Regions from separate parts of the Rhodoferax sp. ZS1R25 genome, predicted to be linked through region 3. Evidence: predicted binding sites of a transcription regulator. Region 3 holds the regulator's gene; each other region holds the start of a gene.
The links. The regulator LexA, encoded in region 3, represses DNA repair genes until DNA is damaged. The targets are predictions, from matches to a motif close to ACTGTATNNNNATACAGT.

Region 1 (10,390 bases), on a different contig from region 3:
CGCTCGAACAAGAGTGAGGTCTCGCCCGGGTTGGCCTCGGTGATGTGCAGGCAGTAGCAGACCACCGAGTTGGCCGCTGAGCCGCGCCCCTGGCACAGGATGCGGATGCTGCGCGCAAAGCGCACGATGTCGTGCACGGTGAGGAAGTACATCTCAAACCGCAGCTCGACAATCAGCGCCAGTTCGTGCTCCACACGCGCACGAATGTCCGCGGGCACACCGTTGGGGTAACGTTCCTGCGCGCCCTCTTCCACATACTGGCGCAGGGTCTGTTCCGCCGTCTGCCCCGGCAGCACGGCCTCCAGCGGGTAGTGGTAGGCCAGCTCGTCCAGGCTGAAGCGGCAGCGCTGCGCCACGGCCAAGGTATTGGCCAGCCACTCAGGCGGGAACAGCGTGGCCAGCCGTGCACGTGAGCGCAGGTGCGCCTCCGCATTGGCCAGTAGCGCAAAGCCGCAGGCCGACACTGGCTGGCCCAGGCGCACGGCGGTCAGCACATCGTGCAGCGGCTTGCGCGAGCGCACGTGCATGCGCACGCCACCCGTGGCCAGCACCGGCAGGCCGCTGAGCGCGGCCACCTGCTGCACGCGCAGGCGCTGCGTGGCATCGTCCGCCACCAGCCCCACACTGGCCGCCAGCCAACAATGCATGCCAAACAGGCACCTAGCCCGCATGGATATTGCGCAAGCAGCTTCTATTTTGATAGCAGACGGAAAGACCAACAGCACCTCGCAGTCCGCCAGCAAGGCCCAGGGCGACTCGGCCCAGGTGGTGCGGTACTGCCCCTTGGGTGCGGCCATGCGCGCCTGGGTGATGAACTCGCACAGGTTGCCCCAGCCCAGCAGCGAGTGCGGCAGCGCCACCAGCGTGAAGTGGGCCCCATCTGCCAGCGCCACCGAGAACTCGGCACCCGGCAGCAGCTGCAGGCCCAACTCCTTGGCCCTGACATGCGCGCGCACCACGCCGGCTACTGAGCATTCGTCGGTGATGGCCAGCGCGCGGTAGCCCAGCGCGTGGGCGCGCTCCACCAGATCTTCCGGCTGCGAGGCGCCACGCTGGAAGCTGAAGTTGCTGATGCAGTGCAGCTCGGCATACGCCGGCGCACTGCGGTCAGGGGGTGGGGCGGAGGCCATAAATACTGTTTAAATAAACAGTATACAGAGGACTCCGCGTTTTTGCTGGCGTTAGAGCGCCTTGGGGTGGAAGTAGGGGTCGCCCTGCACCGCAGTCAGCGGCAGCACCAGGGTTTTGAGCGGCTCCATGGGCGGCGGGCCATCGCGGGGTTCGTCCTCATCATCCGGATCGGCCGAGCGCACGCGCGGCTTGCCGGGCAGCAGCACGGGGGACACGCAGACATTGCGGATCTCGTCCACCAGCGCTTTGGGCAGCACATCGCGGCTGCCAAAGCGCTGGCCATCCACCTTCAGCTGGTCGTCCTGGATCTTGGCCACCAGGTTCAGCGGCGGGCGGGCCTGTTGGGTGTTGAAGCCAATGCGCACCATGCCCGCACCGCCCTGGGCGGTGGGCAGCTGGTACTGGGTGACGCGCAGCTGCAGCGGCTTGCCGCGCGCATCCATCTCCACATGGCCGATGTAGAAGTAGCGCGCTGCCGCACGCTCCATGGGCGGCAGCTGGTAGCTCTCGGCCCAGCTGTGGTTGTCGTCGCCAAACAGGGGGCGCAGCGTGCGCGGGGGCTCGGCCGTGGTGGACACGCCGAACACCGGCGCGTTGGCCTCGCCCAGCGTGTAGCCGTGGAAGTCAAACACCACGTCCTTGCCGGCGGCGGGTTTGGAGAATGCGGGGAAGTTCGTCTTCTGCGGCAGCCGCACCTCCTGGATCTGCACACCCGCATCTTTGCCGGGCAGGGCCTTCCAGCGGCCGGCCACCATCATGTCCAGCGAGCCCCCCATGAAGCGAAAGCAGAAGGTGTTGTCGTCCAGCAGCATGAGCTGGCTTTGCGTATCTACCGAACTCTGGGTATAGCCGCCCAGGTAGGCGCGCTCGGCCGGGGTGAGCGCGTGGGCGCCTCCGTGCAGCGCCAGCAGCAGCCCGAGCAGGCGGGCGCCTGCGGGTCGTTTCATCATAGTTTTCTCCCTCTTATTGGGGGTTGACTATAGGACACGTCTGGGCCACGCCATACCCCTTTTGCCCACGCAGGAAACGCCTGCGCGCCCGGTGCCGTGGAATAATGGGTGATGCATTTGTTCAAGCTTCCGGCTATTCCCGTGTCCCCCGCGTTGCACGCTGAAATCGAAGCGCTGCTGGGCCCGCACGAGTCTCTGGCCGGGTTTGTTCAAAGCGCCATTGAAGAGAGCCTGGCGCGCCGCCGCCAGCAACAGGTCATCGACCACGCGCAAGCCGCACTGGCGGTGGCCGCCCTGCCCCTGAGCGTGTTGGTGGTGGACGACGATGACTTCAGCCACACCCTGCTGCGCGAGGTGCTGGCCAGCCTGGGTGTGCATGCCGTGCACAGCGCGATGGATGGACGCAGCGGCGCCCAGGTGCTGGACCAGATGCAGCGCCCACCGGACTTTGTGATTTGCGACATGCTGATGCCCGAGACCGATGGCATCGACTTTTTGGGCCAGTTGGCCAAGCGCCAGTACCAGGGCGGGGTTATCTTGCTCAGCGGGGAAGACAGCCTGATGCTGTCCATCGCGGCCGAGGTGGCCGTGTCCGACGGACTGAAGGTGCTGGGCTCATTCTCCAAACCCCTGCGCCGCCAGGACCTGGCCGATCTCATGGGCCTGGCCCACGAAGCCTGAGCGCCTGACGCCGCCTAGGCTGGCGAACCGCGCCAGCGCCGCACGGTCTGCACGATGGCCGGGCCATACATGATCATGGCCAGTGCGCCGCCAATCAACGGCAGTGCCAAAAACACCCAACCGGTGAGCAGCTCCTTGCCGATCACCACGCCCACCACCAGCGCCACCGCAGGGTTCACAAACGAATAGCTGCCCGCCACCGCGGCCGTGGTGTTTTGCAGCAGCCACAGGTAGGCGTTCAGCGCCACCAGCGTGCCAAACACCAGCAGGTACCACCAGGCCAGCCAGCCCTCATGCGTCACGTTGCTAAGGGAACCTTGGGGTTCGATCAACGACGCAGCCACCACGCCCATCAACCCGCCGGCCAGCCATTCGGTGGCGGAGGCCATGGCCGGGCCCGGCAGGTCCAGCTTGCGGGATGCATACGAGCCCACGCTCCAACACAGCGGCGCGCCAAAGGCCGCCAACGCACCCAGCCAACTGGCCGAGAAATCGCCTTCCAGCGCCAGCAGCAGCGCACCGGCCACACCCAGCACCAGGCCCACCCAGCTGGTCACGGGCACGCGCTCGCCCCCCAAGCGCGTCCACAGCGCCAGCCACATGGGCATGGTGGTGATGACGGTGGCCATCAGGCCCGAGCCAATGCCCTGCTTTTGCGCAAACACCACCAGGTTCATGGACACAAACACCATGAGCCCGCCCACCAGCGCGGCATTGCGCCACTGGCGCCAGCTGGGCAGCTTCTCGCCACGCCACAGCGCCCAAGCCAGCATGATCACGCCGGCCAGCGTGAAGCGCGTGGCATTCATCCACAACGGAGGAAAGCTATGCACCGCAATTCCAATGGCAAAGTAGGTGGTACCCCAGACGATGTAGACCAGCCACAGCGCCACCATGAGGCGCCAAAAAGGAGACAAACGCCAGCCGTGCTGAATATTGAGTGCCGAAATCATGAATAGTCCGTAAAATTTACGGCAACAAGCGCCGATAGGCGTGATATTACTAAAAAATCCGCCCAATGCAAGTAATTATTCAGACAGATGCCATCGACGCCAAAATTCTTACGGCCTTGGGGGAAGATGGCCGTCGTTCTTACGCCGAGGTGGGGGCCGAGGTGGGCCTGTCTACCGCCGCCGTGCATGAGCGCGTGAAGAAGATGCTGGAGCGCGGCGTGATCCGCCGCTTCTCCATCAGCGTGGACCCGCTCACCGTGGGCCTGAATTTCACGGCGTTTGTGGCCATCCGCAACGACGGCGGCGCACACTGCCGCGACATTGCAGCGCGCCTGCGCGAAGTGGGCGCCGTGCAAGAGCTGCACAGTGTGGCCGGGGAATACGATTTGCTGGCCAAGGTGCGTACGGCGCACGCGCGCGACCTGGAGGCCGTGCTGCTACAGATCAAGGCCATTCCCGGCGTAGCGCGCACCACCAGCACCGTGGTGCTGAACACAGAGTTTGAAGACCAGCCCCTGCGCCTGGGCGAAGGCTAAAGCACCCCCCTCACACCAGCCACTGCTGCATATCCAGCGTGCCGCGCTGGCCCACGGCCCCAGCATGGTCCGCCAGCCACTGCTGGCCGCGCTGCAGGCCCTGGTCGTGCAGCAGGTTCAAAAAAGGCGCGTGCGCCAGCATCTTGGTCTCGCTGCGCTGCAGGCTCTCCAGGTTGCTGGAGTCAATCATGTGAAAACGCACGCTTTGCAGGCGCTGCTCCAGCGGGCCCCGGTGCTGGGTGGCGTGGGCTGCGTCCTGCACGCGGGCAAACATCTGCATCTCGCGCATGAAGTGGGCCTTGAAACCCAGCTCCTCCATGCGCGCCTCGATCTCTTCCTTGGTGTGCGGCGTGCCCTGGTGCTTCAGTGGCGCCAACAGCACCAGCAGCACATCCCCGGCCGCGCAGTCGTAAAACAGCGGGAACACTGCGGGGTTGGCCGCAAAGCCACCGTCCCAATACGGCTCGCCATCAATCTCTACCGTGTGGTGGATCTTGGGCAGGCAGGCCGAGGCCAGCAGCATGTCCACCGTCAGCTCGTGTTCGCGGAACAGGCGCAGCTTGCCGGTGTTGACCTGAGTAGCGCCCACGAACAGCTTGAACGGGCTCTCGGCGCGCAGGCGCTCAAAGTCGATCTGGCGCTTGAGCAGGCTACGCAGCGGGTTGATGGCCAGCGGGTTCAGCTCGGTGGGCGAAAAGAACCCTGCCCACTGCGCCAGCATCTTGGTGGCGGGCGACAGGCTGATGGCGTCGCCCCCGCCCGTGGTCAGCATGCCCCAGGGCAGCTGCTGGCTCACCTCGGTCCAGAACTGGGCCAGGGCTTCGCGTGCGCCTTCGCGCCCACCGGTCATCCAGCCCTGCGCCATCACCACCGCATTCATGGCGCCGGCACTGCTACCGCTGATGCCCTCGATGTGCATGCGCGGGTCTTGCAGCAGTGCGTCCAGCACGCCCCAGGTGAAGGCGCCATGCGCACCGCCGCCTTGCAGGGCCAGGTTCAGCCGGGCGGGAGACGGGGTGGTGAGGCGCGTGCGCCACAGCCGCTTGAAGAGGCCGCCGCTGGTCAACGGCAAGAGGCGCCGGGCGGAGAGAGGGAGGTCGATCACAGAAGGTCCTTTCGGTGCACAAGAGGACATGCAACTGTGAATCAGTATAGGGTTATCCCTTAGGTTGTGCCGCTGGGCCGGGTCTGGCGGAACTTCTGCTCCAGCTCGTGGCGCAGCTGCTTGCGCAGCTGGGCCGCCTCAAAGCGGCGCACCTCATCAGGCGTCTCGGGCTGCAGCGGTGGCACGGGGGCGGCTTTGCCGTGGTCGTCCACCGCCACCATGGTGAAAAAGCAGCTGTTCACATGGCGCACTTCCTGGGAGCGGATGTTTTCGGCAATCACCTTGATGCCGATTTCCATGGACGACTTGCCGGTGTAGTTGACGCTGGCCAGAAAGGTGACCAGCTCGCCCACATGGATGGCCTGCAGGAACAGCACCCGGTCCACACTGAGCGTGACCACGTAGCGCGAGGCGTAGCGGCTGGCGCAGGCGTAGGCCACCTGGTCCAACAGTTTCAAAATGGCGCCGCCGTGCACATTGCCAGAGAAGTTGGCCATGTCGGGCGACATGAGCACGGTCATGCTGAGTTGGTGGGTGGGGAGGTTCATAGACAGGAGTGTAAAAGAGCGCCGCGCGGGTGTACCCTTGCGCCAGCGTGAGGGACTTGCATGAAGACTCGGTGCTATCTGCTGCTGGTGAGTGCGGCCTGCGTCCCTTGGGCCGTGTGGGCCGACGCGGGGCTGCCAGACGCGGGCGCACTCTGGGTCAACCTAGGCGGCTTCTCCAGCCACGTGAACCGCGACAAAAACTACAACGAGAACAACGTGGGCATGGGCGTGGAGTACCGGCTGCAGCCCGACGTGGCGCTGATGGCCGGCGCGTTCAACAACAGCATTCGCCAAACGACCACCTACGCTGCCGTCAACTGGCTGCCCCTGTCGCTGGGTGGCTGGAAGCTGGGGGCCGCGGTGGGCGTGATGAACGGCTACCCGGCCATTGAGAACGGCGGCGTCTTCTTTGCCGCCCTGCCCATGGCCACGTACGAGGGCACGCGCTTTGGCGTGAACCTGGGGTTGATCCCCAATGTGGACAAGGTGGACGGGGCACTGGTCGTGCAGTTCAAGTTTCGGATGCGTTAGGCGCGCTCAGGCAAACAGCCCATGCAGGTACCAGGCCTGTGCCCCCATGCGTTCACGGAACACCCACACCAACCCGGCCTGCGGGCTGCGCGCCACAAAGTAGTCGCGCAGCGCGGGCTCGCCCTCCAGCCAGCCGGTCTCCAGCCGCTGCGGGCCGGCCAGCAGCGTGAGCGCCCCCTGGTACTGCGGGCACTGCTGGCGCACCGCCAGGCGCTGCGGCGTGGGCAGCAGCCAGGTGGGGTACAGCGCGGCGGCCTCATCCAGCAGTTGAGAGTCTTTTAGGCCACCAGCCCCCGTATTCATTGCGCCAGCAGCTCCTGATTTAGGAGCGCCCTTATTCACGTGGGGCGCCTGCCAAGGCACCCAGCGCTGCATGTGTTCGGGCCGGTGGTCGGCCAGGGGATGGGCGCACAACACGTGATCAGCCCCCAGCCGCGCGCCCAGGCGCTCCAGCGTTTGGTGCAGGCTGTCGCCCTTGCGCAGGTCGTCGGGCAGCAGGCTGTGGCTCTCGCCCGCCAGCGGCTGGGTTTGCAGGCTGCGCAGGCGCAGGTACAGCACGGGCGCGGGCAATGTGACGCGGGCCAGTTGCTCGCCCAGCAGGCGCTGCAGGTGGGCCATGTCTTGCGTGGCCTGGGCGGTACGCAGCTCCAGCCGGCCCTGCTGGCCGCCCGTGTGGTGGGCATCCACATGGCGGGTGTTGGCGCGGCGTGCGTCCAGGTCCCACAGCAGCTCCAGCGCCAGCACGCCGCGCTGCCGTGCGCGCAGCCACACCAGCAGCTGCGCCAGCAAACGCCGCGCGCCAAACAGCAGCGCTGGGGCCGACTCCACGCTGGCGGCCAGCTCCAGCGGGGCGTCAAACACCTCGGGCAGGGTGCACCAGGGGTAGACCTCGGGCCCCTGGCCATAGGCCTGGTCCAGCGCATCCACTAGCCCGGCGCCAAAGCGGCGCACCAGCCCACCGCGTGGCAGCGCGCGCAGCTGGCCCCAGGTGCGCACGCCCAGGCGCGCCAGCGTGGGCAGGTGCGGCCGTGTTGCGGCCAGGGTGTACACCGGCAGGGCATCGGGCGCGGCCTGCGACTTGCTCCACAGCCGCGCCATTGCTACTAAAGATGTAGCGCCTTGCGCAGTGTCTACGGGGGCTAGTAGCTCATTGGGCATTAAGAACTGCTGCAACAGCGCCGGGCGGCCACCAAACAGCCGTTCGCTGCCCGAGACCTCCAGCACCAGCGTGTCTTCCACCTGCGCCACCAACGGCGTGAAGCGCAGCGCCCACCAGGCCAGCGCGGTCAGCGGGTCGGCCAGCGCCGCCGTGTCGGGACTGGCCACGGCATCCGGCTGTGGTTCAGGCGACAGCCGCAATGCGATCCAGTGCATGGTCCACCTCCCTCACCGCAGGCCCCATCGCCGGCCGCGGGCTGGCCGCCAGCCACACGGCCAAGCGCGCCGGGCGGGCCTGCAGCACCAGTGGGTCTGCCAGCGGCGGGCCACGGCGTTTGAGGATGTGCACAGCCAGCGTGTCGCTGCCCGCGCCCTGCGCGGGGGACTGGGGCACCAGCTGCAGGCGCAACAGCGCGGGCGATGCATCGGCCTGCGCGTTCGGGGGCCGCATGACAAACAGCAGTTTGTGGTGCTCGGCCGCGGCCATTTGCAGGCGGCGCAGCTGGTCGCCCCGGGTCTGGGGCAGCCAGGCCAGCACGGCGTCCACCTCGGCGCAGCGCAGCGCCTGCTCGGCCGCCCAGAGCCGGGCCGTGGCGGCTTGCGCCGTGACCCACACCAGCCGTGCCACCGCCAGCCCCTGCGCCGCCAGCGCGGGCACAAATGGCGGCTGCGGCGCCCCCACCAGCACCACCGGGCCCTGCCCGCTGCGCGCCAGCGCCGGCAGCAGTAGGCGCCATTCGCTGTGCACACCTGCGGGCTGCAGCAGCTCGATCAGCGCGCCCACAGGCCAGCCGCCACCGGGCAACTGGGCGTCCAGCCGTGCATCACCCGTGGGCTGCACGGCCTGCGGCGCCGAGGCCAGGGCGTGCGCGTGCCAGACATCGGCGTGGATGCCTTGCAGGTCCGGCGAACCGGAGGAGAAAATGCGCGCAACGCTAGACATGGCAAGGGGTTTGACTGGTAACTGTATTTATAACCAGTATATGGAAAACACCCCTGCTATCAAAATCAAGAACAGGGTTTCAAGCCCCCGCGGGGGCTGCAGCGGCCCCGCGTTTGCTACCCGCTAGCGTTTGCCCCAAATTCGCCTGTATTCGGTTCGATAGCCATTGTCCGGATCAAAATTATTGTTTTGGCCTCCATCAAACAGAATCGTTTGGGGGGTTACCAAATGCACCGGGGTGTTGTACCCACTGGGTGGCTTCCCGGACATGGCGCGGTTGAGTTCATCCACAATTTGCCAGCCGTGCAGGTTCAGCGGCTCCGGCACAGTTCCGGCTTGGAATTGGTAGGTGCGGATACGTTCATACGCAGAGGTAGAACCATCGCCTGCCGACAGGTTCATAGGCCGAAAACTGGCCGCCTCCAGCGTTGGTTTCATAAAGTCAAAATAGACATCATTGATGGCGAGCGTATGGGTCCATTGCGAACCATATTTCTGCATGAGCCCTGCCGTCAGCGACGGCATAAGCTGCGCCGCGTTTGCCATGGGTATGTTTTCAATACCCAGCAACGTACAGCCGCGGCAGTTCTTCACGACTCGAGCCATCGCGTCTGACTTTGCCAATGCAATGGAGTACGTGGAATCCGTCATGATGACAACGCCCGCGTTGCCCCGCGACTCCAAAACTGCATACAAAGCCGTTGTCTCGGCAACATCCTGCGAATTGGTCGCCACGTTGTAGAAAAGCTCCGGCGCACCGGCCGCCGTGCTGCTGGAATGCCACCCGACCACTGGTATTTTTTTCTTGTTGGCTTCCTTCAGCGCAGTGGGCTGCTCATTTGCGTCAAAACCCCCTAAGACGATGCCATCCACATCAGCCTTCAGTGCTTTCTGGAATGCCAAGGTTCTCATCTCAACGGACCCCTGACCATCCAAAACCTGGCAGCGCCACCCCACCACCAGGCAGGCTTCATTCAATCCATGAGCAACCCCGGACACCCCCCCATTGCGCAAGTCAGCGGCAATGTAGATCACTGTCTTGCCCTGATTGGCGATGGGCCCCGCAGTCGGACCATCCCACATCTTTTTTCGGGCCAGCGAACCCAGAACGCGCCGTTCAACATGCCGGGTGTACTGGTCTCGAAGAACCCCAATATTGGCAGACACCGCATTGGATGAAGCTTCAGTTTTGGGTGAAGCAGACGCTGCCTGCGCATGAACGTTCTGCGCCGAAATGCCAAGGACCATGGCAACCCATGGGGCCAATAAAATTTTTGTCACAGGAGATTTCATAACAATCCAATGGAGTCTTCGCGAGGAGGGGAGATCAGACTTGGCAGACGATGTCCTCAGGCAGCAAGTGCTGGCCTGGACAACCGAAAGACGTTGGCGACTTGCAAAAGATCCGCCGCCTGCTTGCCGGTACTTGCAGCGGCAGATGCCATTTCCTCCACAAGCGCCGCGTTCTCTTGTGTGAAAGTTTCCATAAACTTGATGGAATCCCATACTTGATTCACATCTCTGTTCTGGCTGGCTCCGCCCGCATGGATCTCTGAGATCAGCGCATCGAGAGAACCAATAGATTGGGAAATAAGCTGGACGGCCTCACCCACCTTCGCAATCTGTGCATTGCCTGAATTAACCCGTGAGGTACTGTCGTCGATCAATACACGTATGCCCTTGGCAGCATCAGCGCTCTTGCCAGCCAGGGAGCGGACCTCTGAGGCCACAACCGCGAACCCGCGCCCGTTCTCTCCTGCCCTGGCGGCTTCCACGGCTGCATTGAGGGCCAATATATTGGTTTGAAACGCGATGGAGTCAATCAACCCTGTGATATCAGAGATCTTCTTCGAA
Region 2 (10,390 bases), on a different contig from region 3:
AACACGCGAGGCTTGAGCGCCGCAGAGGTCAAACGCCTGAGTGCGGGCGCACGTGCGTTGGTGGAAGACTGGTGCGGCTCCGGCTGGTTGCATCCCGATGACTGACGCCACTTCACCCCTGTTGAACGGTCCCTTCTCGGGACCCTCCGAATTCACGCAAATGGTGCGCGATGCACTGGCGTGCGCCGCGCACGAGGGCTGGCTCACCATGGTCTGGAGCGATGCGGATTTCAATGACTGGCCGCTGCGGGAAAAGGCGGTGGTCGAGTCTTTGCATGCCTGGTCGCGCAAAGGCGGACGCTTGACGCTGCTGGCACGCAGCTACGATGGGGTTCAGCGCAACCAGCACCGGTTTGTGCAATGGCGCGGGCTGTGGGACCACCTCATTGACTGCCGGGTGTGCAAGCATCTGGACGCCAGTGAATTCCCCAGCGCCTTGTGGAGCCCTGCATGGGCCATGCGCCGCCTGGACGTGACGCGTAGCGTGGGGGTGGCAGGTACGGAACCGCAACGCAGAGTGCTGCTGTGCGAGGAACTGGAAGAGTGCCGCAGGCAAAGTTCGCCCGGTTTTCCTGCCACTATTTTGGGCCTGTAAACGGGGCAAGAGGGTTTACCCGCGGGCACCATTTTGGGTCTTGTATAATTTACAACTCTGGTGAAAAGAGATCGAACGCTTTTTGTCAGGGCTGGCCAGCTTGCTGGTTAGACAATTTCCGGAAATTGTTTCGTTAACTCACTTAGTTTTTAAAAATGAACAAATCTCTCGTTTTGGCAGCCGTGATCGCTGCCGCTGCCCTGGCTGCTTGCGGTAAAAAAGAAGAAGCTCCTGCTGCTGCTGCCGCAGCTGCTGCTCCTGCACCCGCTGCAGCGCCTGCTGCTGAAGCTCCTGCTGCTGCTGCTGCAGCCGCTGCTGCTTCCGAGCCAGCCAAGCAGTAATCTGCTTGCAGAGAAAAAAACCACCGCAAGGTGGTTTTTTTTCGTCCCTGTACTGCCAAAGGCAGCACAGATGAATTTACTTGATGTCGTCCGCGATGACCTTGACGATGCGCTGTGCGACGGCAGATGTTTCGGCTGCTCCAGTGGCGTCCAGCACATTCACGGTGGAACTTTCACCTTGGCTTCGCACGGCGATCTGGTACTTGGCAGGCGGCGCGGCTTTGCCAGAACCGCTGAACAGCTTGCTGAAGAAGCCAGGTTCGGAGTTCTCCGAAGTGGCTGCCACGTAGCGCACAAAGTAAATCCCCTGTTTGCGGTCCCGGTCTTCCACGGTGAAACCGGTGCGGTCCAACGCCAGACCGACCCGGCGCCAGGCGCGGTCAAATCCTTCTTCCAGCAAGACAGCGGGTTGGCCGTTCACGGTGCTCACGGTGGCCGTGGGCTTGCTCGTGCTGGCCGCTACCTGTGCTTTGGCCTGCTCCGGCGTCATGCCGAGCTTGACCATCAGGCGGCGCAAGAATTCCGCTTCCAGCTCAGGATCCGCTGGACGTGGTTGCCACACGGTTTGTTTTTCGCCATTGGTGGTGTACACCTCCAGCATGCCGCGGTGGCTGATGAAGATCTCGGTGTTGCCATTCGCATCCCGCTCCAAACGGGTGCGGAACTTGTCACGCTCCGGCGTGGAGTACAGCGAATCCAGCAGTTTGCCCAATGCGGCACGAATCATGTCCTGCGGGATCTTGGCGCGGTTTTCGGCCCAGTCGGTTTCCATGATGCCCAGGTTGCTTTGGTCCATGGCCAGCAGAAAGCCGTTTTCCAGCCAAAAGTCTTTCACGGGTTCCCACAGTTTTTCCGCCGGGCGGTTGACCACCAGCCAGCGTTGGTTGCCCGCACGCTCAACCCGCACATCGCCCACGGCCAGCGCCGCAATGGGCGCCTTGCTGGTGGCCGCTTGGTTGGCCTGGTAGCCCGAGGCCGATACGGCGCCACCGACCATGGTGTAGCGGGTGTCCTTGGACAACTGGGTCAAATCGGGGGGGATGTCCAGCGACGGCGCTTTGCCGGTGCTGCGGTAATCAACCTTGTCGGATTCCAGGGCCGAGCAGCCCCCCAGCGCGACGGCCGCAGCCAGCAGAAAAACTTTGGAAGTGGAATTCACGAATGTCCTAGAACGGTAAGGGGGACTTAGATCAGTCCGGCGGCTTTGAGTACCTTCTCAACGACAGGCTGGTTGGCCGCGGTGAGTTGGGTCAAAGGCAGGCGCAGGGCCTGCTTGGAAAGGCCCATGCGGGCCACGGCCCACTTCACGGGGATGGGATTGGATTCGACAAACAGTGCCTTGTGCAGGGGCAGCAGTTGCAGCTGGATTTCCATGGCACGGGCCACATTGCCAGCAATCGCGGCCACGCACAGCTCGTGCATCAGGCGGGGCGCCACGTTAGCGGTCACGCTCACGTTGCCATGGCCGCCGCACAGCATCAGCGCCACGGCGGTGGGGTCGTCACCCGAGTAGATGGAGAAGCCCTTGGGCGCTTCCTTGATCAGCCACTGGGCGCGCTCGATGTTACCGGTGGCTTCCTTGATGCCCACAATACCAGGCACTTCTGCCAGGCGTAGCACGGTGTCGTGCGCCATATCGGCCACAGATCGGCCGGGCACGTTGTACAGCACCACAGGCAGGTCCACGGATTCGGCAATCGCCTTGAAGTGTTGGAACTGGCCTTCCTGGGTTGGCTTGTTGTAGTAGGGCACGACCTGCAGCTGGCAGTCGGCGCCCACGCCCTTGGCAAACTTGGCCAAGGCAATGGCTTCGCGCGTGGAGTTGCCACCGCAGCCGGCCATGATGGGTACGCGACCAGCCGCCTGCTCCACTGACACGCGGATGATTTCGCAATGCTCTTCCACGCTGACGGTGGGGGACTCGCCCGTGGTGCCAACCACGCCAATGCAGTCAGTGCCTTCGGCGATGTGCCAGTCGATCAACTTGCGCAACGCGGGGTAGTCCACGGAGCCATCGTCGAGCATCGGGGTAATGAGGGCTACGATGCTGCCCCGGATCGGACCTTTAGAAGCGTTCATGTCGAGTGGATTGTTCGGTAAACGGGCATTTTAACTAGAGTGCATGCCGGGCTGGCACACCCCCGGATGTCGCGTGGGTAAAGACACGTACAGCGGCGATACGTTGTACGAAGCGGGGTGGCTGGTCGAGGTAGCCGTTTTCATAGGCCACCACCTGCAAACCCGCACAGGCGCTGAGCAATTCGCCGGGCTTGAGCAGGAAGTCGGGTCGGCTCGGCCGGCCCACGGTTTCGTTGCCAGCGGCAAAGGTCTCGTACAGCAGCACGCCGCCGGGCGCCACGCTGGCCACTAGGGTGGGCAAGAGAGGGCGCCACAGGTAATTGGTGACCACAACGGCGCCAAACTGTTGGGGGTATTCGCCCTCTACCATCGGCCAGGGCGCATTTTCGATGTCCGCCTGGACCAGGGTGGATTGGGGAACGCGCTGCGCTGCGACTGCAATGTCGCGGTCTATGCCGGTCACGGCGTGGCTGCGGCGGTGAAACCATTCCAGGTGCCGTCCAGCGCCGCAGGCCACGTCCAGCACCTCGGCGCCCGGGGCCAGCAGATGGCTCCAGCGCTGGACCCAGGGGGAGGCCCTGAGGCTGCCGTGTTCCGCTGTCTCCGGCGTCATTGCGGCTTCACGTGATCTTTGAGGGCCGCCAGCGCCATCTTTTCCACCAGGCCAGGCAGCAGTAGCTTTACAAAGCGGCCCAGCTTGCCTTTGGTGGTCATTACCACCTCGCGTTCGCGCTGGGCCATGCCATCCAAAATCAGCCGCGCGCATTCTTCCACCGTCATCGCATCGTCCTCTTTCAAGCCGCTGGAGCCTGCGGCCTGGCCGGTCGCGTTCAGGCCGCGGCTGCGAATGTTGGTGAGCACCACGCCAGGGTAGGCGGTAGTCACGCTCACGCCCACGCCGCGCAGCTCCGTGCGCAGGGCCTCAAAGAAACCCGCCATGGCAAATTTGGACGCGCTGTAGGCGGTGCGCCCTGGCACGCCCACCAGCCCGGCCAGCGACGACACCGCCACGATATGGCCGCGGCTGGCTTTCAGGTGGGGCAGGGCCGCATGGGTGCACCACACGCTGCCCCAGAGGTTGACACGCATGAGCTGCTCGTACCAGCCCAGGTCTTCCGCCTTCACATCGCTGAACAAGGCCTGCGCAGAGATGCCCGCGTTGTTGATCAGCGCGTCGATACGCCCAAAGCGCTGTACGGTCTGCTCCACCAAGGCGCGGCATTGGGCCTCCACCGAGACATCGGTGGGCACCACCAGCACCTGGGCGCCTAGCTCCAGGCATTGCTGGGCCACGGCGTTCAGCAGGGCGGCGTTGCGCGCCGCCAGTACCAAAGCCGCTTTGGCCCCGTATTGGCGGGCCAGTTGGCGCGCCATTTCGGCGCCAATGCCATCAGAAGCGCCGGTGATGATGGTGGTGTTCAGGCGATTAGTCATGCGGGTTCCATCAAAAGCAGGCCCAGACTTGGTTGGCCAGCTGGACCAGAAAGTCAGGTTGGGTGTAGAGGTAAAACACCCCCAGCAGCGCAGCGGTAGCGGCACCCCAGAGGAGCAAACTGCGAGGTTTGCTCACGTCAATGCGCCAGCGCCGCGCGCTGGATGGGCGCCTCGCGCACTGGCAGGTTCACCAGCGCGGCCAACACGCCCAATGCGATGGCGATGTACCAGACGATGTCGTAGCTGCCGGTCTTGTCGTACAAAAAACCGCCCAGCCACACGCCCATGAACGAGCCGATCTGGTGGCTGAAGAACACAAAACCGCCCAGCATGGACAGGTGCGCCACGCCAAAGATCTGCGCCACCGTGGCATTGGTGGGGGGGATAGTCGATAGCCACAGCAGGCCCATGACGGAAGAAAACACATAGACGCTGGCGGGCGTCAGGGGCACCACCAGAAACACGCTGATGGCCACGGCACGCGCGAAATAGATAAAGGCCAAGATGTTCTTCTTGGGCATTTTTTGGCCCAGCACACCCGCCGCATAAGTGCCAAACACATTGAACAGGCCGATCAGCGCGAGCGCGTAGCTGGCCACTTGGGGCGACAGGCCCTTGTCTTTCAGGTAGCTGGGCATGTGCACGCCAATGAACACCACCTGGAAGCCACAGACAAAGTAGCCCGCCATCAGCAACTGGAAGCTGGGGTACTTGAAGGCCTCGCGCAGCGCCTGGACGATGGATTGTTCACGTTTGGGGGCGGTATTGCCCACGAAACTGGGTTCTTTCAAACCCCAGGCCAGCGGAATCATCAGCAACGAGGCCGCGCCCAGAATCACCAGCGCCTCTTGCCAGCCCATGTGGCCGATCAGAAAACCTTCGGTCGGCACCATCAAAAACTGTCCGAACGATCCCGCAGCGGCCGCCACCCCCATGGCCCAGGAGCGTTTGTCGGCCGACACATTGCGGCCAATCACGCCATAGATCACCGCATAGGTGGTGCCGGCCTGGGCCGTGCCAATCAGCACACCGCTGGCCAGGGTGAACAGCAGCGGAGTATTGGCATAGGCCATACCCACCAGCCCCAGCGCATAGAGCACCGACCCCACCAGGATCACGCGGAACGCCCCAAACCGGTCGGCCGCCATGCCGGCAAAGATGCCGGTCACACCCCAGGTCAGGTTTTGGATGGCGATGGCGAAGGCAAAGGTCTCGCGCGTCCAGCCCTGGGCCTGGGTGATGGGTTGCAGCCAGAGGCCAAAGCCATGGCGTATGCCCATGGACAGGGTGACGATGGTGGCGCCACAGGCCAAAACTTGAATGATGGAAAGCGGTTTGCTGGGTTGGGTCATGCGTGCACTGTAGCCAGTTTGCCGGGCGGTTGCTGAAGCGGCAGTGACAGATTGGGGGAATGTGTAGGCGGCGTTTCTGTATGTTTATACAGGTAATTCAATCCCCCGCACTACAATGGAAGGCTATGGCAGTGAAACCACCCCCCGAATATTCCGAAGCGTCGATCCGTGTGCTCAAGGGCCTGGAGCCTGTGAAACAGCGCCCGGGCATGTACACCCGCACCGACAACCCCTTGCACGTCATCCAGGAAGTGCTGGACAACGCCGCCGACGAGGCGCTGGCCGGGCACGGCAAAAAGATCAAGGTCACCTTGCACGCCGACGGCTCGGTGGGCATTGAAGACGATGGCCGTGGCATTCCCTTTGGCATGCACCCCGAAGAGAAGGCGCCCGTGATCGAGCTGGTGTACACCCGCTTGCATGCCGGCGGCAAATTCGACAAGGGCTCAGGCGGCGCCTACAGCTTCTCGGGTGGTCTGCACGGCGTGGGGGTGTCGGTCACCAACGCGCTGGGCAAGCGGCTGGAAGTCACCACCTACCGCGAGGGTTCGGTGGCGCACATCGTGTTCGAGGGCGGTGACGTGACCGAGGCCCTGCAAGTGCGCAAGGCTGGCGAGGGCGACCGCAAGCAGGGCACCACCGTGCGCGTCTGGCCCGACCCCAAGTATTTTGAATCTGCCGTGCTGCCCATGGGCGAACTAACCCACCTGCTGCGCAGCAAGGCCGTGCTGATGCCCGGCGTCAGCGTGACGCTGGTGAACGAGAAAACCAAGGACAGCCAGAACTGGCTTTACAAAGGCGGCCTCAAAGACTATTTGATGCAGACCCTGAATGGCGACCCCGTCATTCCGCTGTTCGACGGCGAAGGCTTTGCCGACAGCCAGAGCGACAACTTTGCGGAAGGCGAGGGCGCCAGCTGGTGCGTGGCCTTTACCGAAGACGGTGCGCCAGTGCGCGAGAGCTATGTGAACCTGATCCCCACCAGCGCCGGCGGTACGCATGAGAGCGGCCTGCGCGATGGCCTGTTCACCGCGGTGAAGAGCTTTATTGAGCTGCACAGCCTGCTGCCCAAGGGCGTGAAGCTGATGCCCGAAGACGTGTTCGCCCGCGCCAGCTACGTGCTCAGCGCCAAGGTGCTGGACCCGCAGTTTCAGGGCCAGATCAAGGAACGCCTGAATTCGCGTGACGCCGTGCGCCTGGTGTCCAGCTTTGTGCGCCCCACGCTCGAGCTGTGGCTGAACCAGCATGTGGACTATGGCAAAAAGCTGGCCGAGCTGGCCATCAAGGCCGCGCAGACGCGGCAAAAGGCCGGCCAGAAGGTCGAGAAGCGCAAGAGCAGCGGTGTGGCCGTGTTGCCCGGCAAGCTGACCGACTGCGAGAGCAAAGACATCGCCTACAACGAGGTGTTTCTGGTGGAGGGCGACTCCGCCGGCGGCAGCGCCAAGATGGGCCGCGACAAGGAAAACCAGGCCATCTTGCCGTTGCGCGGCAAAGTGCTCAACACCTGGGAGGTGGACCGCGACCGCCTGTTTGCCAACAACGAAATCCACGACATCTCGGTCGCCATTGGCGTGGACCCCCACGGCCCCAATGACACGCCCGACATGAGCGGCCTGCGCTACGGCAAGGTCTGTATCTTGTCGGACGCGGACGTGGACGGCTCGCACATCCAGGTGCTGCTGCTGACCCTGTTCTTCCGCCACTTCCCCAAGCTGATTGAAACCGGCCATGTGTTTGTGGCGCGCCCGCCGTTGTTCCGCGTGGATGCCCCGGCGCGTGGCAAAAAACCGGCTTCCAAGGCCTATGCGTTGGACGAAGGCGAACTCACCGCCATCCTGGACAAGCTGCGCAAGGAAGGCGTGCGCGAAGGCGCCTGGAGCATCAGCCGCTTCAAAGGCCTGGGCGAGATGAATGCCGAGCAGCTCTGGGACACCACGCTGAACCCCGACACCCGCCGCCTGCTACCCGTGGCGCTGGGCGCCATCGACTTTGGCGCGACCGAGGCGCTGATCACCAAACTCATGGGCAAGGGCGAGGCCGCGGCCCGGCGTGAGCTGATGGAGCTGCATGGCGATTCGGTGGAGATCGACGTCTGATTGCTATGAAATTAGTAGCTGCTTGCGCACTGTTGATGGGGGCTGTGGCCTCATTTCATGCCCGGGCGGATGTCTGGGTGTGGGTGGACGAGCAAGGCCGCAGCTACTTCTCTGACCAGCAGGTGGACGCGCGCTACACCTTGTTTTACCGTGCACCGGTGCAGCCTGCTGCCCCGGGAGACGCCGCGCCTGTGGCACCCGCAGCACCCGGCGTGAACCCCAAGCTGGCCGAGTTTTTCGAGTCCTCGCCGCGCTACCGCAAGATACAGCCCCTGCTCAAAGACGCCGCCGCGCGCTACCGGGTGGATTACGAGCTGCTGCAGGCCCTGGTGGCTGCCGAGTCTGGCTTTGACGCCGACGCCGTATCACCCAAGGGCGCCATTGGCCTCATGCAGGTGATGCCCGATACGGCGCGCCGCTTTGGTGTGGATGGCGATCGCCGGCGCTCGGTGGAGTCCAAGCTGACCGACCCCAAGACCAATATCAACCTGGGCACGCGTTACCTGCGGCTGCTGATGGACATGTTCCCCGGCAAGCTGGACCTGGCCCTGGCCTCGTACAACGCGGGCGAGGGCGCGGTGCAGCGCGCGGGCAACAAGGTGCCCAACTTCAAGGAAACCCAGAACTACGTGGTCACCGTGGGCGAGCTGTACACCGCGCTCAAACCCGTACCCGTGGCCCAGGTGAACAAGACGGCGTCTGGCCGTGTGAAAGCCACCTATGGCGAGGGCTACGTGATGGCCGGCGCCCGTGATCCTTATATTTTGAAAGCGCCCGGCGCGCAGGGCGTGGCCCTGGGCGGTGCCGTTGGCCGCGGCAACATGGTGGCGCCCCTGCAGCGCCCGCCTGAGCCGGACACCCGAATAGCTGACTGAAGAAACATGACTGACCAAACCACGCTTGATCTGATCCCCGACCCCGCCACCCCCGGCGATGACAGCGAACTGAACCTGGCCACCTACGCCCAGCGCGCCTACCTCGAATACGCCCTCTCCGTGGTCAAGGGCCGTGCGCTGCCCGATGTCTGCGACGGCTTGAAGCCGGTGCAGCGCCGTATTCTGTACAGCATGTCGCGCATGGGCCTGGGCTTTGGCGGGGCCAATGGCAACGCCGGTGCCAAGCCGGTGAAGAGCGCCCGTGTGGTGGGTGATGTGCTGGGCCGTTTCCACCCGCATGGCGACCAATCCGCCTACGACGCGCTGGTGCGCATGGCGCAAGACTTTTCGCAGCGCTATCCGCTGGTCGACGGGCAAGGAAACTTTGGATCGCGTGACGGTGACGGCGCCGCGGCCATGCGCTACACCGAAGCGCGCCTGGCCAAGATCACCACGCTGTTGCTCGAAGAAATCGACCAGGGCACGGTGGAGTTTCAGCCCAACTACGACGGTTCCACCGAAGAGCCCTGCCAGTTGCCCGCGCGCCTGCCGTTCAGTTTGCTCAACGGCGCCAGCGGCATTGCCGTGGGCCTGGCCACTGAAATCCCCAGCCACAACCTGCGCGAGATTGCCGATGCCTGTGTGGCGCTGATCAAGACGCCAGCGCTGGCCGATGCCGAGCTGTACACGCTGATCCCCGGCCCCGACTTTCCCGGTGGTGGCCAGATCATCAGCCCGGCGCAAGACATTGCAGATGCCTACCGCACCGGCCGTGGCAGCCTCAAGGTGCGTGCGCGCTGGAAGATTGAAGACCTGGCGCGCGGCCAGTGGCAGCTGGTGGTGACGGAGCTGCCGCCCGGCGTGAGCAGCCAGCGCGTGCTGGAAGAAATCGAAGAGCTGACCAACCCCAAGGTCAAAGCCGGCAAGAAGGCGCTGTCGCAAGAACAAACGCAGCTCAAGGCCAGCATCCTCAGCGTGCTGGACGTGGTGCGCGATGAATCGAACAAGGACGCCATGGTGCGCCTGGTGTTCGAGCCCAAGACCAGTCGCATTGAACAGCAAGAGCTCATCACCGCGCTCTTGGCCCATACCAGCCTGGAGACCTCCTCGCCCATCAACCTGACCATGGTGGGGCTGGACGGTCGGCCCACGCAAAAGTCGCTGCGCCAGATGCTCACCGAATGGATTGCATTCCGCCAGACCACGATTGAGAAACGCAGCCGCCACCGCCTGAACAAGGTGCTGGACCGCATCCATATTCTGGAAGGTCGGCAGACCGTTCTGCTGAACATCGACGAAGTGATCGCCATCATCCGCCAGTCGGACGAGCCCAAGGCCGCGCTGATCGAACGCTTCCGCCTCTCGGACCGCCAGGCCGAAGACATTCTCGAAATCCGCCTGCGCCAACTCGCGCGGCTGGAAGGCATCAAGATCGAGCAGGAGCTGGCCGAGCTGCGTGGCGAGCAGGGCAAGCTGGAAGAAATTCTGGGTAGCCCCGCCGCACTGCGCCGCCTGATGGTCAAGGAAATCGAAGCCGACGCCAAAGTATTTGCCGACCCGCGTCGCACGCTGATCCAGACCGAGAAAAAGGCCGTGGCCGAAGTCAAGGTGGTGGACG
Region 3 (10,390 bases):
ACCAACCCCAATGTGGTGAAGGTGGTGCTGGACGCCGCCAAGCTGGCCCTGTATTTCAGCCGCGCACCCATCGCGTGGTGGCGCGACGGGTTTGCCCAGGGCATCCAGTCGCTGCCGCCGCTCGCGCCGTTGCGCCACATTGGCATTTACTCCTACCGCGTGGGTTTTCTGCGCCAGTTCCCCCTGTTGCCGCAGGCACCGATTGAGGTGACCGAAGCACTGGAACAGCTACGTGCGCTGTGGCATGGCCACCGCATTGCGGTGCACGTGAGCGACGCTGCACCTGGCCCCGGTGTGGACACCCCAGAAGACCTGGCCCGCGTGCGCGCCATCATCCAGGGACAGCAGGCGCAGCTGTAAGCTGGCTGCGGGGAAGCCCGTGCTATTCTCCGACGCTGTACGCGCGTTCAAAAAGTGCACCGAAGCGGTGCCAACCGCAACGCCAAAAAGTTTTGTTTTATCCGAGGGTATCCATGAGACTCATTCTGTTGGGCGCGCCTGGCGCTGGCAAAGGCACGCAAGCCACATTCATTTGTCAAAAGTACGGAATTCCACAAATTTCGACCGGTGACATGCTGCGCGCTGCCGTGAAGGCGGGCACACCCCTGGGCTTGCAGGCCGATGCCGTCATGAAATCCGGCGGCCTGGTCAGTGACGACCTGATCATCAACCTGGTCAAAGAGCGCATCGCCCAGCCCGATTGCGCCAAGGGCTTTTTGTTCGACGGTTTCCCCCGCACCATTCCCCAGGCCGACGCCATGAAGGCAGCCGGCGTGGCGCTGGACTACGTGGTGGAAATCGATGTGCCGTTTGACGCCATCATCGAACGCATGAGCGGCCGACGCTCGCACCCCGCCTCGGGCCGCACCTACCACGTCAAGTTCAACCCACCCAAGGTGGAAGGCAAGGACGATGTGACCGGTGAGCCCTTGGTGCAACGCCCTGATGACCAGGAAGAAACCGTGAAGAAGCGTCTGGACGTGTACAGCGCCCAGACCCGCCCGCTGGTGGAGTACTACTCCAGCTGGGCCCAGAAAGACCCCGCCACCGCTCCCCAATACCGCGCCATCAGCGGCATGGGCGATGTGGACGCGATCACCAGCCGGGTGTTTGAAGCGCTGACCAAGTAAGCGCCTCAAACGCTCTCTAAAAAGCCGCATCCGCGGCTTTTTTTACGCCATCAGTTGCAGCATCAACGCGATGCGCGCCTTCACCGGTGGCAAGCCCTGTGAATGCGGCAAGGCGGCGGTGGCCTCGCCTGCCACCACCTGCCCGCGTGCGCAGCGGCTGGCCCGCACCACCTGCACGCCCTGCTGCTGCACCTCGAGCAAGGCGGCCTCCAGGTCCCCATGCAAGGTGCCGTTGCCGGTGCCCGCCACCACCAGGCCCCGCAGGGGCGGCACCGTGGCACCCGCCTTGGCCAGGCTGCGCACCATGGCGCCCGACGCGCCTACGTAGTTCATGATGATCTCTACCCGGGGCCAGACCGCACTGGGCAGCGCCTGCAGATCCACCGCGCGTGATGGCGCCACAGCGGCCGGCACACCGAACCAACGTACCCGCCCTTCTTCCACCACGGCCACCGGCCCGGCGTCGCCTGAATCAAAGGCGTCCACGCGGTAGGTATGGCTCTTCTGCACCCGTCGGGCGCTGTGCACCGCGCCCGCGCACACCACCAGCACGCCACGCGCCGCGCTATCCAGGGCCACGGCTACGGCGTCCAGCACGTTCTGTGGGCCATCAGGCGTCAGGGCAGAGGCCGGACGCATGGCGCAGGTCAGCACCAGCGGCTTGGCCTGTAGCAACGCGGGGGGCAGCACCTGTTCCAGAAAAAATGCGGTTTCCTCCAGCGTATCGGTGCCGTGGGTGACCAGCACCGCTTCTACGTCCTCGTCCTGCAGGTACTGGGCACAGCGCTGTGCCAGCGCGGCCCATACGGCAAAGCCCATGTCCTTGCTGTCCACCTGAGCAACTTGCTCCGCCACCAGCGTGCGACCCTGCAGCGCGGCTTGCAGAGGGGCAATGGCCTGCAACAGTGACTGCACGCCCACCTGCCCGGCCTTGTAGCCCACGTTGTCCGATCCGCGTTCCGAGCGGCCTGCGATCGTGCCCCCTGTGCCCAAAACCACTACTTTTTTAGCCATACATCACCGCCCCACTTGCATTTATCAAAAAACTGGTTAAAAATACAGTTACTGGATGAGAAAACAGTGTGTACAGACACACAGCCAGCGCCGACCCAACATGAAGGAGTCAGTATGCTTGAAAGTCCCAAACTCACCGCCCGCCAACAGCAAATTCTGGATCTGATCCAGGGCGCCATTGCGCGCACCGGCGCCCCCCCCACCCGGGCGGAAATCGCCACCGAGCTGGGCTTCAAGTCTGCCAACGCCGCCGAAGAACATTTGCAGGCCCTGGCCCGCAAAGGTGTGATCGAACTGGTCAGCGGCACCTCGCGCGGCATCCGCCTCAAGGGCGATGTGCTGCGCTCCATGCAAGAGTCGCGCATGAAGCAGTTCGCCCTTCCCCTGCCCGGTCTGGCCCAGCTGGCTCTGCCCCTGATTGGCCGTGTGGCCGCGGGCTCGCCCATCCTGGCGCAAGAGCATGTGGACCGCACCTACTACGTGGAAAACAGCCTGTTCCAGCGTCAGCCCGACTACTTGCTGAAGGTGCGCGGCATGTCCATGCGCGACGCCGGCATCATGGACGGCGATCTGCTGGCCGTGCAAGCCACCAAGGACGCAAAGAATGGCCAGATCGTGGTGGCCCGCCTGGGTGAAGAAGTGACGGTCAAGCGCTTTCGCCGCAACAAACACCTGATCGAGCTACACCCCGAAAACCCCGATTACCAAACCATCGTGGTCGAGCCCGGTGAGCCTTTCGAGATCGAGGGCTTGGCCGTCGGCCTGATTCGTAACACCATGTTGATGTAACGCAGACAGAAAGCCCCGACCATGAATACCGCCCTCGTGATGAAGCCCGACTTTCTGGCGCCTCTGCGCCACCTCCTGGCCTGGTTGTTGCCCGCCCCCGCGTGCCAGTTGCCGAGCTACGCCGCACCGCAGCCGGCCGAGCGCCTCGTTGCTCCTAATTTTGTAGTGCCTCGCGCAAGCTCTACGCGGGCTAGAGGCACAAATGTGCACCAACCCAAGCCCTTGCGCGTGGTTCGTGTCATGGAAAGCGGGCAGCCCCGCTCCGACGTGGGCCGTATGGTGATCTCAGGCCGCATGGCCGATGTGTGCGCCGAACTGGACCGCCTGGCGGCTTGCGAAGCCGCCTGAACACCGCACAACGATTCCAGGCAGGGGCGTTGCGCAAAACGCCCCTGCCGACGAGGCACAATGGGGCGCATGAACATTGTGATTCTGGATGACTATCAGGACGCCGTACGCAAACTCCAATGCTCGGCAAAATTAGAGGCTTACCCCGCCAAGGTTTACACCAACACCGTCAAGGGCATGGGCCAGCTGTCGATCCGGCTCAAGGACGCAGATGTGATCGTGCTGATCCGGGAGCGCACCCATATCACGCGTTCCCTGATCGAAAAACTCCCCAAACTCAAGCTGATCGCCCAAACCGGGCGCGCGGGTTCCCATATCGACGTCCAGGCCTGCACGGAGCGCGGCATTGCAGTGGCCGAAGGCGTAGGCTCGCCCATCGCACCCGCTGAACTGACCTGGGCCTTGGTCTTGGCCGCCATGCGCCGGCTGCCCCATTACATCGGCAACCTCAAGCACGGCGCCTGGCAGCAGTCCGGGCTGAAGGCGGGCTCTATGCCCGCCAACTTTGGTCTGGGCAATGTGCTCAAAGGCAAAACTCTAGGCATCTGGGGCTATGGCCGCATTGGCCAGCTCATTGCCGGCTATGGCAAGGCATTTGGTATGCAGGTACTCGTGTGGGGCAGCGAAGCCTCGCGCGAAAAGGCCACCCAAGACGGCTATACCGCCGCGGCTGACCGACAGGCTTTTTTCTCGGAAAGCGATGTGCTCACCCTGCACCTGCGTTTGAACGACAGCACCCGGGGCCTGGTTACGGCAGCCGATCTGGCCTGCATGAAGAGCACCTCATTGCTGGTCAACACCTCGCGGGCCGAGCTGATTGAGACCGACGCGCTGATTGGGGGCCTGAACCGCGGGCGCCCGGGCATGGCAGCGATTGACGTGTTCGAGACTGAACCCATATTGCAGGGCCACGCGCTGCTACGCCTGGAAAACTGCATTTGCACCCCGCACATCGGCTACGTGGAGCAGGACAGCTACGAGATGTACTTTGGTGCGGCGTTTGACAACGTGGTCAATTTCATCAAGGGCACACCCTCCAACATCATCAACCCCGGCGCCCTGCAAGTGCGCCGCTAAAGCGTGGCACTACGGTGCCTGCGCTTTCTCAGGGGCGCGTGTCGGGAGGCGGCGTCACCGACACGTCCGGCGCCTCGAACTCGATCAGGTTGTGCGGCGCCGGCGTTTCGAGGTCGGATATCTCAAAGTCCACCTCCATGGGCGCGGCGGCCACTGGGGCCGCATCGGTCTCAGAAGCCTCCGCCACCGCTGCTTTGGCCGCACTGAACGGCATCATGGCGCTCTCCGACACTTCCGACAAACGGGTAAGTACCGCATGTAACAGCAGCAGTTCGCGGAACGCTTCCAGGTCGAAATTGACCACGGCGGCAGCATTCGCTTCGCGCACCATGCATTTCTCAATGAACTCCAGCGCCGCCTTGCTAGGCCACAGCGATGCGATGTGGCCACACAACTCGGGGTACGCGTCCAGGCTCTGACCGGGCTGGCTGAATTGGGCATAGACCGGTACCTGGCCGGTAAACAAGGCGTTGAATTCGTCCCGGTAGCGGTCAAAGGGCTCTTTGCGGCTCAGCGTGTGCAGTGCCTTCAGCAGGTCCAGGTAGACCAGCGGGTTGGACTCGGCGTTGTCGTGGATGCTGGTCTCCAGCAGGGCAATCGCGTCGTCGTACTGCCCCAGCGTCATGAAGAACTCGGCCTGCTGGCGCACATCCAACACCTCCTGGGTGTTGATGGAGCGCAAGCTGCCCGACATGCTGGAATGGAAATCCCGCAGACCCGTCATCCGCGAAGGCGTTCTGTCATTGGCAGGTGGGCGCGACATGGGGCCAGACCGGCTGATGGGGGCGGCTGCGGACGGCAACATATCGTCCAAGTGCAAATCAATGTCGACCGAGGCCAGTGCCTGGACCATGGGGGCCCGTGGCTGGGTGCGCAATTCGGGCCGCTTGTGCGGCTCTTGCTGGGTCGCAGGCAGCGGTCCGGTATCCACGCTGACCGCCACTGATTCACGGGCAGAAGCGGGGTCCTCTTGCTCTGCGGCATCACCGCGCCACCAGGGGGCGCCTGCATCGGCACTGCGCCAGCGGCGCCAACCCCACAACAGCAGCCCTGCCAATGCCAGCAGCGCCACCACCAAGCCATAGACCAGGGGGTTGGCGTACTTTTGTGCGTCAGCCTTTTCCAGGCGCGCCAGCAGCGTCTGCATCTGGCGCTGGTTTTGAGCCGTCAGGTCGCTGAGCTTTTGCACGTTTTGCTCCAGCCCCTGCAGCCGGGCGGCGTCGTGCATCACCTCTTCAGGCGTCAGGTTCAGCGAACGCCACAGCGCCGCAGCGGCCATGCGCTTGTCGGCATCTTCCGTGGGTGCGCTGATCAGGTCCGGGGATGTTTTAAGGTTCGGGTCCCAGTCTTGCGACAGGTCCAGCGGGGCCAGCTTCAGGCGGGCGCGGGAACTGCCAGACAATTTGGGCGCCGGCACCGCAGCAGAAGCCGCGGGTTTGCCAAGCTTGGCAGACTCGGTGGTCACGCGTGGCGCTGTGGCTGCCTTGCCAGATTTAGAGCCACTACCCGCATTCGCCGGCTTGGCTTCGGGCGCGATGGCTGCCACTGGCGGCACAGCGGCAGGCACACTGGGCCGCACCGGGGCGGCCGCAGCCACAGGGGGAGCCAGTTCCGACACCAAGTCGGCCAGCAGCACGTATTTTCGAGAGGCTTTTACGCCACAAGCAGACCGCACATACAGGGTCACCACGGGTTCGTCCACGGGCAGGCGGGAGGCAATACGCACCACCACCGGCTGCCCGCTGCCGGGCGTATCAGCCGTCACCGTCACGCGGCTGGATTCTTGACGATTTTCACCGTAATAAACATCGGCCTCAAAGCACAAGCCGGTACTATCTTCGTCCGCAGCAAACTGCACAGGCACTGTGAGTTCCAGCGGTTGGCCCAGGATGGCAGCCCCGCGCGCACGGCCCAGCGTCAAGGCGTTGCTACCCATTGCGGCGCATAGCAACACTACCCCCACAACGCTTGTTTTCACTTTAAAGACCGGCTTCATTGATAAGAACAATTCTCGCATATCCCATTGGAGGCTAAAGCTATCGTTTGGGCGACAACAGGGGGTGTTTCCTCGCGGTCGCGGCCAGATAATTGCCGCATGAACCCACACTTTCTCCATATCGGCATTGTTGGCGCAGGCGCCATGGGGCGCGGCATCGCGCAAATCGCGGCGCAGGCCGGCAGCACCGTGCTGCTGTTTGACCTCAACCCCGAGGCTGCTCATACAGCCAGACAGCAATTGCACACGCAATGGCAAAGCCTGGCCACCAAACAGCGTATCCAACCCGAGGATGTCGACACGTTCACCGCGCGCATCCAGGTAGCCACCCAGCTGCAAGACTTGACGCATTGTCAGTTGGTGGTGGAAGCTGTAGTCGAGCGTCTGGATGTTAAAACCCAGCTGCTGCAGGCGCTGGAGGCGTGCACGAAGCCATCCACCGTGCTGGCCAGTAACACCTCGTCACTGTCGATCACCGCACTGGCTGCGGGTCTGCAACGGCCCGCGCAGCTTGCTGGTTTTCACTTCTTCAACCCCGTGCCGCTCATGAAAGTGGTGGAGGTGATTCCGGGTATCAAGACCGCACCATCCGTGGTGCAAGCCTTGCAGCAATACGCCAAAGACCTGGGCCATACGCCCGTGCTGGCGCAGGACACACCGGGTTTCATCGTCAACCATGCGGGGCGCGGCTATGGCACCGAGGCGCTGCGCATCGCTTCCGAAGGCGTGGCGGACTTCGCCACCATCGACCGCATCCTGCGCCACCAGTTGGGCTTCAAGCTCGGTCCGTTTGAGCTGATGGACCTGACCGGGTTGGACGTGTCGCACCCGGTGATGGAATCGATCTACCACCAGTACTACGAGGAGCCGCGCTACCGACCCAGCGTGATCACTGCGCAGCGCTTGGCCGGTGGACTCACAGGCCGCAAGGTCGGCGAAGGGTTTTACCAATACACCGATGGCAAGGCGGCAATCACCGCAGAACCTGCCGTGCCTGTGGTGGACGAGATGCCCCCCGTGTGGCTATCACCTCGCGCATCGCGGCGCATGGAACTGCTGATGCTGCTGAAGAACCTAGGTGCAAAAATCGAGACTGGGCAGTCGCCCTCGCCTATCGCGCTGACGCTGGTCGCACCGCTGGGCTTCGACATCACCACGGTGGCCGTGGTGGAGCGCCTGGACCCGGCCCGCACGGTGGGTATCGACATGCTGCTGGACGACGCGACCACAAAACGCCGCGTGCTCGCCACCAACCCAGCCACGCGCACCGACATGCGTGACGCCGCACACGCACTGTTTGCGCGCGATGGCAAGGCGGTGAGCGTGGTGCGCGACAGCGGTGGCTTCGTCACGCAGCGCGTGGTGGCCAACATCGTCAATATTGCGGCCGACATGTGCCAGCAAGGCATTTGCAGCCCCAAGGACCTGGAGACCGCAGTGACGCTGGGTCTGGGCTACCCCATGGGCCCCTTGGCGCTGGGCAATCTGTGCGGCCCTACCAATGTGCTGGAAGTGCTGTTCAACATGCAGACCGTGTACGGCGACACGCGCTACCGCCCCAGCCCCTGGCTGCGTCGCCGCGGCGCCATCGGCCTGAGCCTGCTGCACGAAGAAGAGTAGATCCCGCACCAGACGCACTGGTGACAACCCCCGGTACCTGGCGCGGTCCCGGGGGTGACAATGTGAGCGCTATTTCCCTTCAGCAAGTCACACAAAAGACAGGCCATGGACGAACCCATTCTTACCATTGATGAACGTTCCGCAATCAACGCAGGACGCTGGTTTTCATCCCTATCACCTTCTCTCAAACACGACATTCTTCGATGCGCCTACGTCAAACGTTACAAAGACGGCGAGCTGATTGCAGCGCGCGGCGAGCCGCCCGAGGAATGGATTGCCTGCGCCAAAGGTGCAGTGCGGGTCAGCTCTACCTCCATCTCGGGCAAGCAAATCACGCTGACCTATGTGGAGCCGGGCATCTGGTTTGGGGACGTAGCGATCTTCGACGGGGACCGTCGCACCCACGATGCCTATGCACATGGCGACACCACCATCCTGTGCGTAGCCAAAGCCGACTTCCGGAAAATTCTGGCCAACCATGTGGAACTGTACGAAGCCATGCTGCGCCTGCACGCGCGGCGCATTCGCCAACTCTACGGCTTGGTGGAAGACCTCAACACCCTGCCCTTGCGTGCACGGCTGGCCAAGCAACTGTTGCACCTGGTGCGCAGCTACGGCGTTCCCTCGCTCAGCGACGGCAGCGAGGTACGCATTGGCCTGCAGCTGGCGCAGGAAGAGCTGGCGCAGCTGCTGGGTGCATCACGCCAGCGCGTGAACCAGGAACTCAAGGCCATGGAGCGCGAAGACGTGATTCGTATCGAGCCGGGTGGCCTGGTGATACGCGACCGCGCGGCGCTGATGCACATCATTGACGCCGACGTCTGATTCTTTTTTGACCTTCCCACTCCACACCACTGCATGAGCGACTTCGACCATTTTGTAGGCACACGTTCCGTCTCGGACCAACACGCGTTTGACCTGGCCGCACTGGACGCATGGCTGCAAGGCCATCTGCCCGGCTACGCCGGCCCGCTGCAAGTCGAGATGTTCAAGGGTGGCCAATCCAACCCCACCTACAAGCTCAACACGCCCGGCAAAAGCTATGTGATGCGCGCCAAGCCCGGCCCCGTGGCCAAGCTGCTGCCCTCGGCCCATGCGGTGGAGCGCGAGTTTGCGGTCATGCAAGGCCTGCACGGTACCGATGTGCCCGTGCCCCAGATGCACTGCCTGTGCGAAGACGAATCCATCATCGGCCGCGCCTTCTACGTCATGGAGTTCATGCAGGGCCGCGTACTGTGGGACCAGTCCCTGCCCGGCATGAACCAACAGGAGCGTGGTGCCATCTACAACGAGATGAACCGCGTGATCTCGGCACTGCACACCGTGAAGTTTGCCGAGCGCGGCTTGGCCGGCTATGGCAAGCCCGGCAACTACTTCGAGCGACAGATTGGGCGCTGGAGCAAACAGTACGTGGCCTCCATTACCCAACCCATCCCCGAGATGGACCAGCTCATGGAATGGCTGCCGAAAAACATTCCGGCCATGGCGCGCGACGACAGCATGGTCAGCATCGTGCATGGCGACTACCGGCTTGACAACCTCATGTTTGACAGCAGCGAAGCCAAGGTGCGCGCCGTGCTGGACTGGGAGTTGTCGACACTGGGCCACCCGCTGGCAGACTTCAGCTACCACTGCATGGCCTGGCACATTCCGCCCGGCGCCTTCCGCGGCATTGGCGGGCTGGACTTCGCAGCACTGGGCATTCCTGCGGAAGACACCTACATCCGCATGTACTGCGAACGCACCGGTCTGGCCGAACCCACGCAGCTGAAGGCGGACTGGAACTTCTACATGGCCTACAACATGTTCCGCATCGCGGCCATTCTGCAGGGCATCGCCAAGCGCGTGGAAGCAGGCACCGCCTCCAGCGCACAGGCCGTCAGCTCGGCTGCTGGCGCACGCCCGCTGGCCCAGATGGCCTGGAAGTTTGCCCGCCAGGCTTGATTCCATTGACGCCCCCAACACGCTTTACTGCCCGCAATCCCCACCGGAGACCCCATGGATTTTGACTACTCCCCCAAGACCAAAGAACTGCAGGCGCGCCTGCTCAAGTTCATGGATGACTACATCTACCCCGCAGAAGCGGAGTACCACGCAGAGATCACCGCCAACACCGCCGCGGGCAAGCGTTGGACGCCGCTGCAAACCATCGAGAACCTCAAGCCCAAGGCCCAGGCCGCAGGCCTGTGGAACCTGTTCTTGCCCGTGGACAGTGCCGAAGCCTCGGGCTATCACGGCGCCGGCTTGACCAACCAGGAATACGCGCCGCTGGCGGAAATCATGGGCCGCGTGATGTGGTCCAGCGAAGTATTCAACTGCTCCGCCCCTGACACCGGCAACATGGAAACCATCGCCCGCTACGGCTCCGCCGAGAACAAGGCGCGCTGGCTCAAGCCGCTGCTGGAAGGCAAGATCC

Region 1: a site for LexA is predicted at 8,557-8,574, ahead of imuA (translesion DNA synthesis-associated protein ImuA). Genes of this name have one in related genera too.
Region 2: a site for LexA is predicted at 5,877-5,894, ahead of AC097R_RS09165 (DNA topoisomerase IV subunit B). Genes of this name have one in related genera too.

What each region holds. Positions count from the first base shown of each region.
Region 1 covers NZ_JBWMAZ010000001.1:1,243,500-1,253,889, reverse strand. The annotation lists gene AC097R_RS06010 (error-prone DNA polymerase) at 1-1,130, opposite strand, end outside; gene AC097R_RS06005 (hypothetical protein) at 1,182-2,081, opposite strand; gene AC097R_RS06000 (YlcI/YnfO family protein) at 2,193-2,762, shown strand; gene AC097R_RS05995 (EamA family transporter) at 2,777-3,715, opposite strand; gene AC097R_RS05990 (Lrp/AsnC family transcriptional regulator) at 3,781-4,251, shown strand; gene AC097R_RS05985 (patatin-like phospholipase family protein) at 4,262-5,356, opposite strand; gene AC097R_RS05980 (acyl-CoA thioesterase) at 5,416-5,904, opposite strand; gene AC097R_RS05975 (hypothetical protein) at 5,965-6,435, shown strand; gene AC097R_RS05970 (Y-family DNA polymerase) at 6,442-7,809, opposite strand; gene imuA (translesion DNA synthesis-associated protein ImuA) at 7,778-8,536, opposite strand; gene AC097R_RS05960 (substrate-binding domain-containing protein) at 8,660-9,829, opposite strand; gene AC097R_RS05955 (methyl-accepting chemotaxis protein) at 9,886-10,390, opposite strand, start outside.
Region 2 covers NZ_JBWMAZ010000001.1:1,905,907-1,916,296, forward strand. The annotation lists gene AC097R_RS09120 (JmjC domain-containing protein) at 1-105, shown strand, start outside; gene AC097R_RS09125 (hypothetical protein) at 98-595, shown strand; gene AC097R_RS09130 (hypothetical protein) at 751-936, shown strand; gene bamC (outer membrane protein assembly factor BamC) at 1,013-2,095, opposite strand; gene dapA (4-hydroxy-tetrahydrodipicolinate synthase) at 2,122-3,015, opposite strand; gene AC097R_RS09145 (class I SAM-dependent methyltransferase) at 3,050-3,628, opposite strand; gene AC097R_RS09150 (SDR family oxidoreductase) at 3,625-4,437, opposite strand; gene AC097R_RS09155 (hypothetical protein) at 4,460-4,585, opposite strand; gene AC097R_RS09160 (MFS transporter) at 4,587-5,801, opposite strand; gene AC097R_RS09165 (DNA topoisomerase IV subunit B) at 5,927-7,897, shown strand; gene AC097R_RS09170 (lytic transglycosylase domain-containing protein) at 7,903-8,772, shown strand; gene parC (DNA topoisomerase IV subunit A) at 8,779-10,390, shown strand, end outside.
Region 3 covers NZ_JBWMAZ010000002.1:46,448-56,837, reverse strand. The annotation lists gene kdsB (3-deoxy-manno-octulosonate cytidylyltransferase) at 1-360, shown strand, start outside; gene adk (adenylate kinase) at 474-1,130, shown strand; gene AC097R_RS11065 (asparaginase) at 1,173-2,144, opposite strand; gene lexA (transcriptional repressor LexA) at 2,259-2,933, shown strand; gene AC097R_RS11055 (hypothetical protein) at 2,955-3,281, shown strand; gene AC097R_RS11050 (D-2-hydroxyacid dehydrogenase family protein) at 3,351-4,358, shown strand; gene AC097R_RS11045 (hypothetical protein) at 4,387-6,294, opposite strand; gene AC097R_RS11040 (3-hydroxyacyl-CoA dehydrogenase) at 6,454-7,974, shown strand; gene AC097R_RS11035 (Crp/Fnr family transcriptional regulator) at 8,080-8,799, shown strand; gene AC097R_RS11030 (phosphotransferase family protein) at 8,833-9,918, shown strand; gene AC097R_RS11025 (acyl-CoA dehydrogenase family protein) at 9,973-10,390, shown strand, end outside.